2 regions of the Pseudonocardia sp. DxW genome follow, and region 1 is predicted to be linked to the other one. Evidence: predicted binding sites of a transcription regulator. Region 1 holds the regulator's gene; the other holds the start of a gene.

Evidence for each region. Region 1 encodes HspR, which represses chaperone genes until heat shock. Its sites were predicted from a motif close to ANNTTGAGTNNNNNNNACTCAANNT; they were not measured.
Region 2: a site for HspR is predicted at 1,774-1,798, ahead of dnaK (molecular chaperone DnaK). Genes of this name have one in related genera too.

Annotation. Positions count from the first base shown of each region.
Region 1 covers NZ_JBZFLK010000019.1:725-5,007, reverse strand. The annotation lists gene ACVJO7_RS25355 (ABC transporter permease) at 1-121, opposite strand, end outside; gene ACVJO7_RS25350 (ABC transporter substrate-binding protein) at 129-1,691, opposite strand; gene ACVJO7_RS25345 (MDR family MFS transporter) at 1,849-3,147, shown strand; gene ACVJO7_RS25340 (heat shock protein transcriptional repressor HspR) at 3,172-3,645, opposite strand; gene dnaJ (molecular chaperone DnaJ) at 3,651-4,283, opposite strand, start outside.
Region 2 covers NZ_JBZFLK010000004.1:352,021-356,303, forward strand. The annotation lists gene ACVJO7_RS08935 (hypothetical protein) at 1-565, opposite strand, end outside; gene ACVJO7_RS08940 (PE domain-containing protein) at 571-960, opposite strand; gene ACVJO7_RS08945 (DUF3558 family protein) at 1,031-1,546, opposite strand; gene dnaK (molecular chaperone DnaK) at 1,822-3,696, shown strand; gene grpE (nucleotide exchange factor GrpE) at 3,693-4,283, shown strand, end outside.

The DNA.
Region 1 (4,283 bases):
TGCGCAGCACGGCCAGCGCGGTGTCCTGGCCGGAGAACCGGGGCAGCAGGAACACCAGCACCGCCGCCGCGACGAACACGAGCGGCAGCGCCAGCAGCCGCCGGACCAGCAGGGCGGTCACGCCCGGGTCATCCGGTCCTGGCCAGCCCCGGCACGACCAGGGTCTTCGCCAGCGGGTCGACGGTGTAGCCGGCGACCCGGTTCCCGACGCCGTTGGCGCGGGTGTGCACCAGCGGCACGCCGACCGCGTCGGTGTTCAGCTGCTCCGCGGCCCGGGCGAAGATCTCCTGCCGGGCCTGCGGGTCGGTCTCGGTCGCGAGCGGCGCGATGAGCGCGTCGAACTCCGGCGAGCAGTACCGGTTGATGTTGTACGAGCCGTCGCAGCTGTAGTCCGAGGTCAGGGTGGCGCCGGCGTCCGGGACGTCGATCAGGTAGCTGCGCGAGAGCAGGTACATGTCGTAGTCGCCGCCGAGCAGCGCCGACTCCCGGGCGTCGTAGTCGCCGACCTGGATGTTCGCCTCGATCCCGGCCGCCCGCAGCATCTCCTGCACCGCGGTCGCCAGGGTCGGCAGCTCGGCGCGGGTGCTGTAGGTGCCCAGCTCCACCCGCAGCGGGTTGTCCGGGCCGAATCCGGCCTCGGCGAGCAGCTGCCGGGCGCGGGCCGGGTCGGCGGGCGGCGGCGGGTCCTGCGATCCCCAGCTGACGGCCGGGCCGAACAGCTCCGAGGCGGGCACCGCGGACCCGGCGAGCGCCTGCTCGCCGAGCGCCGTCCGGTCGACGGCGGCGGTGACGGCCTGCCGGACCCGGATGTCGTCGAACGGCGCCCGCGACTGGTTGAGCAGCAGCGACGCCGTCCGCGGGGCGGCGACGGTCTCGTTGGTGTACTCGTCGCCGGTGAACTCCAGGGCCGCCGCCTCTGGCAGCTCCTGGGCGATGTCGGCGTCCCCGGCGCGCAGCGCGAGCGCGCGGGCCGACGGGTCGGGCACGAAGTTCGCGGTGATCGCGGCGAGCTGCGGCCGCTCGCCCCAGTAGGTGTCGTTGCGCTCCAGGGTGACCGACTGGGTGCCGTTCAGCTGGGTGATCGTCATCGGGCCGGTGCCGGTGCCCTGCACCGCCGGCGGTGTCGCACCGAACGCCGACGGCGCGAGGATCGCGGCGTTCGCGCTGCTCAGGCGCAACGGCAGGATGGGGTCCGGCGCGGTGGTGGTGATCCGGACGGCGTCGGCCCCGTCCGCGGCCGCCGCCAGGCCGATGCCGCGCAGCGCGCGCGGCGGCGCCTCGACGCCCGCGGTCCAGTTGAGCGCGGTGGCGACGGCCTCGCCGGTGAGCGGCTCGCCGTTCTGGAAGGTGACGTCCGGACGCAGCTCGAAGCGCCAGGTCCGGGGATCGTCGGCCTGCTGCTCCCAGCCGGTCGCCAGCGCGGGGCGCGCCTCGCCGTCCGCGCCGGAGGCGACCAGCGACTCCGTCACACCCAGCTGGGACAGGACGAACGCGTCGTCGGTGTCCACCGCGTAACCGGCCCCCGGGCCGAACGCCATCGCGAGCGTCAGCTCGCCGTCCGGGACGATCTCACCCGTTCCGCCGCCCGGGCCACCACAGGCGGTGAGTATCGCGGCACTCGCGGCGAGTGCCGCGGCGACACGGAGTGGGGAACGACGGCGTCGTGCGACGGCGACCGGAACGGCGGGCATGCGATGGGTCCTCTCCGGCGCCACGGATCAGGTGTCACCCGGCGCCCGGAAGATCCTCGGAAAGGGTGAGCAGATGGTCAAGCAAGTGCTGGCATGCGCATATCTACCTACTGCCATCGAGTCGCTGCTGCAAGAGCCGACCTGATACCACTTGTCCGTGCTCCGCAGCCTGCTCCGCCGTCCGGCGGATCCCGAGTCGGACCCGCGCCCGCCGGCGCCGCCGCGCGCCGGCCGCTGGGCCCGGTTCGGCGCGCTCCCGCCCGTCATGAAGCTGCTGATCTCCACTCAGTTGGCTTTCAACGTCGGCTTCTACATGGTCCTGCCGTACCTGGCGACGCACCTGGCGGAGGATCTCGGGCTGGCCGCGGCGGCGGTCGGGCTGGTGCTGGGCCTGCGCACGTTCAGCCAGCAGGGGCTGTTCGTCGTCGGCGGCGCGCTCACCGACCGGTTCGGCGCGAAGCCCGTCGTGCTCGTCGGCTGCGTGCTGCGTGTGATCGGTTTCATCCTCCTCGGCGCCGCCGGAACGCTGCCCGCGGTGATCGGCGGGGCGCTGCTGACCGGATTCGCCGCGGCGCTGTTCTCCCCCGCGGTGGAGTCGTCGCTGGCGCGCGAGGCGGGCGAGCGCGAGCGGGCCGGGGAGGGGCCGCCACGGACCGAGGTGTTCGGGATGTTCGCCGTCGCGGGCCAGGTCGGGACGGTCACCGGGCCGCTGGTCGGTACCGCACTGCTGCTGGTCGACTTCCGCACCGCCTGCCTGGTCGCGGCGTTCGGGTTCGTCCTGGTCGGGCTCGCGCACTGGCGCTGGCTGCCGTGGCGGACCGCGGAGCGGGCCGGTTCCCCGATCCTCGCGGGCTGGGGCGAGGTGCTCGGCAACCGCCGGTTCATGGTCTTCGCCGCCGGCTACTCGGGCTGGCTGCTCACCTACAACCAGCTCTACCTGGCGCTGCCCGCCGAGCTGGAGCGGGTCGACCGGACCGCGGCGCTCGGCTTCCTGTTCGTGATGATGTCGGTGCTGGTCATCACGCTGCAGCTGCGGGTGACGGGCTGGTCGCGCCGGCTCGGCGCCGGCCGGGCGGTGGTCCTCGGCTTCTGCCTGATGACCGCGTCGTTCCTGGTGGTCGCGGTCGCCCGGCTGCTGCCCGACCTGCCGGGATGGTGGGTGCTCGCACCGGCCGTCACGATGGTGCTGCTGCTGACTTTCGGCGAGATGTTCGCGGTGCCGGTCGCGCAGGACCTGGTGCCCCGGCTCGCCGGGGAGCGGCGGCTGGGGGCGCACTTCGGGGTGCTCGCCTCGTTCGGCGGGCTGATGGTGCTCATCGGGTCGACCACCGTCGGGGCGCTGCTCGATCCGGCGTTCCCGCCCGCGCTGCCGTTCCTGGTGCTGGCGGCGGTCCCGCTGGCGGGGGCGCTGGTGCTCGGCCTGCTGGCGCGCCGGGGCGCGCTGGCCGCCGCCTGACCCGGCGTGCCCGGCCCGGCGCGCTCAGTCCGGTGGGGCCGGCCGCCAGCGGACGACGGCCTGCCGCCGGTCCACCGGGACCAGGTCGCGACGGTAGGAGCGGTGCACCGCGGCGGTGGCGTGCGCGGCCGCGGCCCGGACGGCGTCCAGCTCGGCGGTCGTCTCCTCCAGCCGGGCCCGCAGCTCGTCGACCAGCTGCTCCAGCTCGATGATCCGCTTCACCCCGGCGAGGTTGACGCCCTCGTCCTGGGAGAGCCGCTGCACCTCGCGGAGCAGGGCGATGTCGCGCTGGGAGTACCGGCGCCCGCCGCCGGCCGCCCGGCCCGGGCTGACCAGCCCGAGCCGGTCGTAGCTGCGCAGCGTCTGGGCGTGCAGCCCGGACAGCTGGGCCGCCACCGAGATGACGAAGACCGGGCTGTCGTGGGCGACGCCCACCGCCTCCTCGTCCGGGTCGTCCGGCCGCCGGGAGCCACCCGGGGGTCGTCCGGATCCGGCCACCGCACTCACCTCCTGGCGTTACCGAGCAGATCGGCCCGTGGGTCGTACGACTTCGTCGCCTCGGCGTAGGCCTGCAGCGCCGCGGTCGCCGACTCGTCCAGCTTCTGCGGCACCGCGACCTCGACGGTGACCAGCAGGTTGCCCTTCTTGCCGTTCTTGCGCTCCACCCCGCGACCGGCGACCCGGAACGTGCGCCCGCTGGCGGTCCCGGCCGGGATCTTCAGCGAGACGGTGCCGTCGAGGGTGGGCACCGTCAGCGTGGCACCCAGCGCGAGCTCGGGGAAGGTCACCGGGACGGTGAGGGTGAGGTCGTCCGGGTTCTTCTTCGAGCGGCCGAACAGCCGGTGCGGCGTGACGGAGATGGTGACGTACAGGTCCCCGGCGGGTGCCCCGCCGCGGCCGGGCTCGCCCTGACCGGCGAGCCGGACCTTCTGCCCGTTGTCCACACCGGCCGGCACCCGGACGCTCAGCGACCGGGTGCGGGTCGAGACGCCGTCGCCGTGGCACTCGGGGCAGGGGTCGTCGATGATCCGGCCGGTCCCGCGGCAGTCGCGGCACGGCTCGGAGAACGAGAACGCGCCCTGGCTGCGGCTGACCAGCCCGGCACCGGCACAGGTGGGGCAGGTCCGCGGGGCGCT
Region 2 (4,283 bases), on a different contig from region 1:
GGCCGGTCCCGGGCGGCCCCCCTGCCGGCGGTGGGGCGGCGCCGGCGAAGTCGTCGTCGGTCGCGGAGGTCTCGGCGGCGTAGCGGTCCAGCGCCCGGTTGGCGATCTCGTCGTTCACCAGGTTGCGCTCGGCGATCGTGACGTGGTCCGCGCCCCGCCCCCACAGCGAGTGCCACGCCTCCGACATGTTGTCGACCGAGCGCTGGAACCAGCTGTGGTCGGCCGGGTCCACGTAGGTGATCTGCTTGCGCATCGTCTCGAACGAGTGGCCGTGGTCGACGAGCCGCTCGGCGCCGTTGCCGGTGACGGCGGCGGTGTCCGCCATCCCCGAGGAGGTGGCGGCGAGCGAGTTCCGGGCCGCGTCCGAGGCGGTGCCCTGCCAGGCGATCTCGAGATCGGTGATCCGGCGGTCGGCCACGTCACCCGATTCCTGGAGTGAACCGCTGAGGGATCGCATGCCGTCGGAGACCGGCAGCGTCGCCGCGATCCCGGGCTTCCCGTCCACCCAGCCGAACTTGGTCGCCATGTCGAAAGCCGCGAAGTTGTAGCAGCGGAACAGAGACATGCTGCTCACCTCCCGCCGGGAGGGGCATCGCCCGGATGGGTCGACGGCATCGGGGCGGAGCCGAAGGATCGACCGAGCTCGTCGTCGGTGAATCCGTAGTGCCGGGCGGCTTCGGCGAGCCTGTCCGCGGCCTCCCGGAGCTCGGCGACGTGGGCCCAGTGGACGGCCTTGAACCCCTCGATCTTTCTCCTGAAGTTCTCCGCCGCCTGGATCGACACCGGGTCGCTGCCGCACGGCTCGAGGTTCAGCCGGCGGTCGGCATTGTCGAGCGCGCGTCGCATGGACTCGATCTGGGTGACCAGGACGTCCCGGACCTGGAGGACGTTGGCGACGTCGACCTGGAGGAGGAGCTCGTCGGAGGCGCTGTCACGGGGACTGTGCGCGGGTGAGGACACGGTCGGAACCTACGGACGACGCGGACCGAGCGTGGACCTTCGCCAGGACGCCGTTGCGATGGTGAACCCGTCAGCCACCGATGGTGGTCAGTACGGCCTCTGCGACGTCCTCGGCCTGCCGGCACACGTCGCGGATCGCCTGCGGGTCCCCGCCGGTGTCCGGCCTGCCGTTGTTGATCTGGACCCGGACGGTCTGTTGCGGCCCGGCATCGACGGCGATCTGGCAGAAGGCGGGGAGACCGGGACCGTTGTTGGTCTCCGGTGCCCCCTCGACCGCGCCGAAGCCGGCCACGAGGAGCATCCGCGACCCGCGTTCCGTCGCCGCGGCGTCGGCGCCGAGCGGGATGAACTGGACACCTGCGCCGATTCGGGAACCGATCCAGGTGCAGTCCCGCGCTGTCGCGCCGTTGACCGTGGTGGTGCCCGGGGTCCCGGTTCCGAGGCCGCGGGATCCGAGTTGCTGTTCGGTGAGCGAGTCACACGGATCGAGCCGGGACACGTCGATGTCCCGGGGGCGGTCGGGTATGGGGCCCGCAGGCTCGTCGGCGGAACAACCGGCGACGGCGCTGGCGATGCCGAGGAGCACCAGCAGGACGGTCGTGCCGCGCCAACCTGATCGGCCCACGTCGTCCTCCGTTGCGCGATGGAAGATCCACAGGCTAGTCCGCGGCCCACCACCCGCACGCCCGAACGCGTCGAAAAAAGTTGAGCCGGGTCGGAACAACTCTGCGGGGGCGTCCGTTGACCAGCGTGAGAGCAAGTTGAGCAGGGCCTACTCAAGGGCGATGCGCACCGTGCTCCCCGGCCTGGTACAACTTGAGCCGGACGCACTCATACTCGTACTACACGGAGGCAGTCACCATGGCTCGTACGGTCGGTATCGACCTCGGGACCACCAACTCCGTCGTCGCCGTCCTCGAGGGTGGCGAGCCGACGGTGATCGCGAACTCGGAGGGTGCCCGCACCACTCCGTCGGTCGTCGCGTTCGCCCGCAACGGTGAGGTTCTCACCGGTCAGTCCGCGAAGAACCAGGCCGTCACGAACTCCGACCGCACCTTCCGCTCGGTCAAGCGCCACATCGGCACCGACTGGAAGACGCCGGACATCGACGGCAAGACCTACGCGGCGCAGGAGATCAGCGCCCGCGTCCTGCAGAAGCTCAAGCGGGACGCCGAGGCCTACCTGGGCGACGAGGTGACCGACGCGGTCATCACCGTCCCCGCGTACTTCGAGGACGCGCAGCGGCAGGCGACCAAGGAGGCCGGCCAGATCGCCGGTCTGAACGTGCTCCGGATCGTCAACGAGCCGACCGCGGCCGCGCTGGCCTACGGGCTGGACAAGGGCGAGAAGGAGCAGACCATCCTGGTCTTCGACCTGGGTGGCGGCACGTTCGACGTGTCCCTGCTGGAGATCGCCGAGGGCGTCGTCGAGGTCAAGGCGACCAACGGCGACAACCACCTCGGTGGCGACGACTGGGACGAGCGGATCGTCACCTGGCTCGTCGACAAGTTCAAGAGCTCGCAGGGCATCGACCTGACCAAGGACAAGATGGCGATGCAGCGGCTGCGTGAGGCCGCGGAGAAGGCGAAGATCGAGCTGTCCAGCTCGTCCTCGACCAGCATCAACCTGCCCTACATCACGGTCGACTCGGACAAGAACCCGCTGTTCCTGGACGAGACGCTGTCCCGCGCGGAGTTCCAGCGGATCACCCAGGACCTGCTCGACCGGACCCGCCAGCCGTTCAACCAGGTCATCAAGGACGCCGGCATCTCGGTCAGCGCGATCGACCACGTCGTGCTCGTCGGTGGCTCCACCCGGATGCCCGCCGTCACCGAGCTCGTCAAGGAGCTGACCGGCGGCAAGGAGCCCAACAAGGGCGTCAACCCGGACGAGGTCGTCGCCGCAGGCGCCGCCCTGCAGGCCGGTGTGCTCCGCGGTGAGGTCAAGGACGTCCTGCTCCTCGACGTCACGCCGCTGTCCCTCGGCATCGAGACCAAGGGCGGCGTCATGACCAAGCTGATCGAGAAGAACACCACGATCCCCACGAAGCGCTCGGAGATCTTCTCCACCGCGGACGACAACCAGCCGTCGGTGCAGATCCAGGTCTTCCAGGGCGAGCGTGAGATCGCCGCGTACAACAAGAAGCTCGGCATGTTCGAGCTGACCGGCATCGCGCCGGCCCCGCGCGGCGTCCCGCAGATCGAGGTGTCCTTCGACATCGACGCCAACGGCATCGTCAACGTGTCCGCCAAGGACATGGGCACCGGCAAGAGCCAGGAGATGACGATCACCGGCGGTTCGGCGCTGTCCAAGGACGACATCGACCGCATGGTGTCCGAGGCCGAGGCGCACGCCGAGGAGGACGCCAAGCGTCGCGAGGAGGCGGAGACCCGCAACCAGGCGGAGACCCTCGTCTACCAGACGGAGAAGTTCCTCAAGGAGAACGACGAGAAGCTCCCGTCCGACGTCAAGGACTCGGTGAACGCCGCGCTGGGCGAGGCCCAGGAGGCGCTCAAGGGCACCGACCACGAGGCCGTCAAGACGTCCATGGAGAAGCTGGCGACCGAGTCCCAGAAGATGGGGTCGGCCCTGTACTCCCAGCCCGGCGCCGAGGGCGCCGCGGGCGCGGCCGGAGCCGGTGCCGCCGGTGCCGACGCCGGTGCGACCGGGGAGCAGCCGGACGACGTCGTCGACGCCGAGATCGTGGACGACGACAAGGACAAGGGCGACAAGTGACGGCGCACGGCCATCCAGGAGACGGGACGGTCGACATGGCAGACGGTGACGAGCAGGACAGGCAGCAGGAGCCGGTGACCTTCCGGGACCGCCGCAAGGTGGACCCGGAGACCGGTGAGGTCCGCGGCAACGACGAGTCCGGGGCCGCCCACGCGGCGGCCCCGGGCCCGGACGGCACGGACCCGGTCGCGGGTCCGGCCGACGGGGTCGACCCCGAGGTGGAGAAGCTGACCGCGGAGGTCGCCGAGCGCACGGCGGACCTGCAGCGGGTCTCCGCCGAGTACGCGAACTACCGGCGACGGGCGGACCGGGACCGGGAGCAGACCCAGCTCTCGGCGAAGGTCTCGTTCGTCAGCGACCTGCTCACCGTGCTCGACGACTTCGAGCGCGCGGAGCAGCACGGTGACCTGACCGGGCCGTTCAAGTCGGCGGCCGACAAGGTCACCGGCGTGGTCACCAAGCTCGGCCTGGAGTCCTTCGGGGCCGAGGGCGAGCTGTTCGATCCGCAGCTGCACGAGGCCGTCCAGCACGAGCCGGCCGAGGGCTCCGGCCCGATGGTCACCGTGCTGTCGACGGTGCTGCGCCGC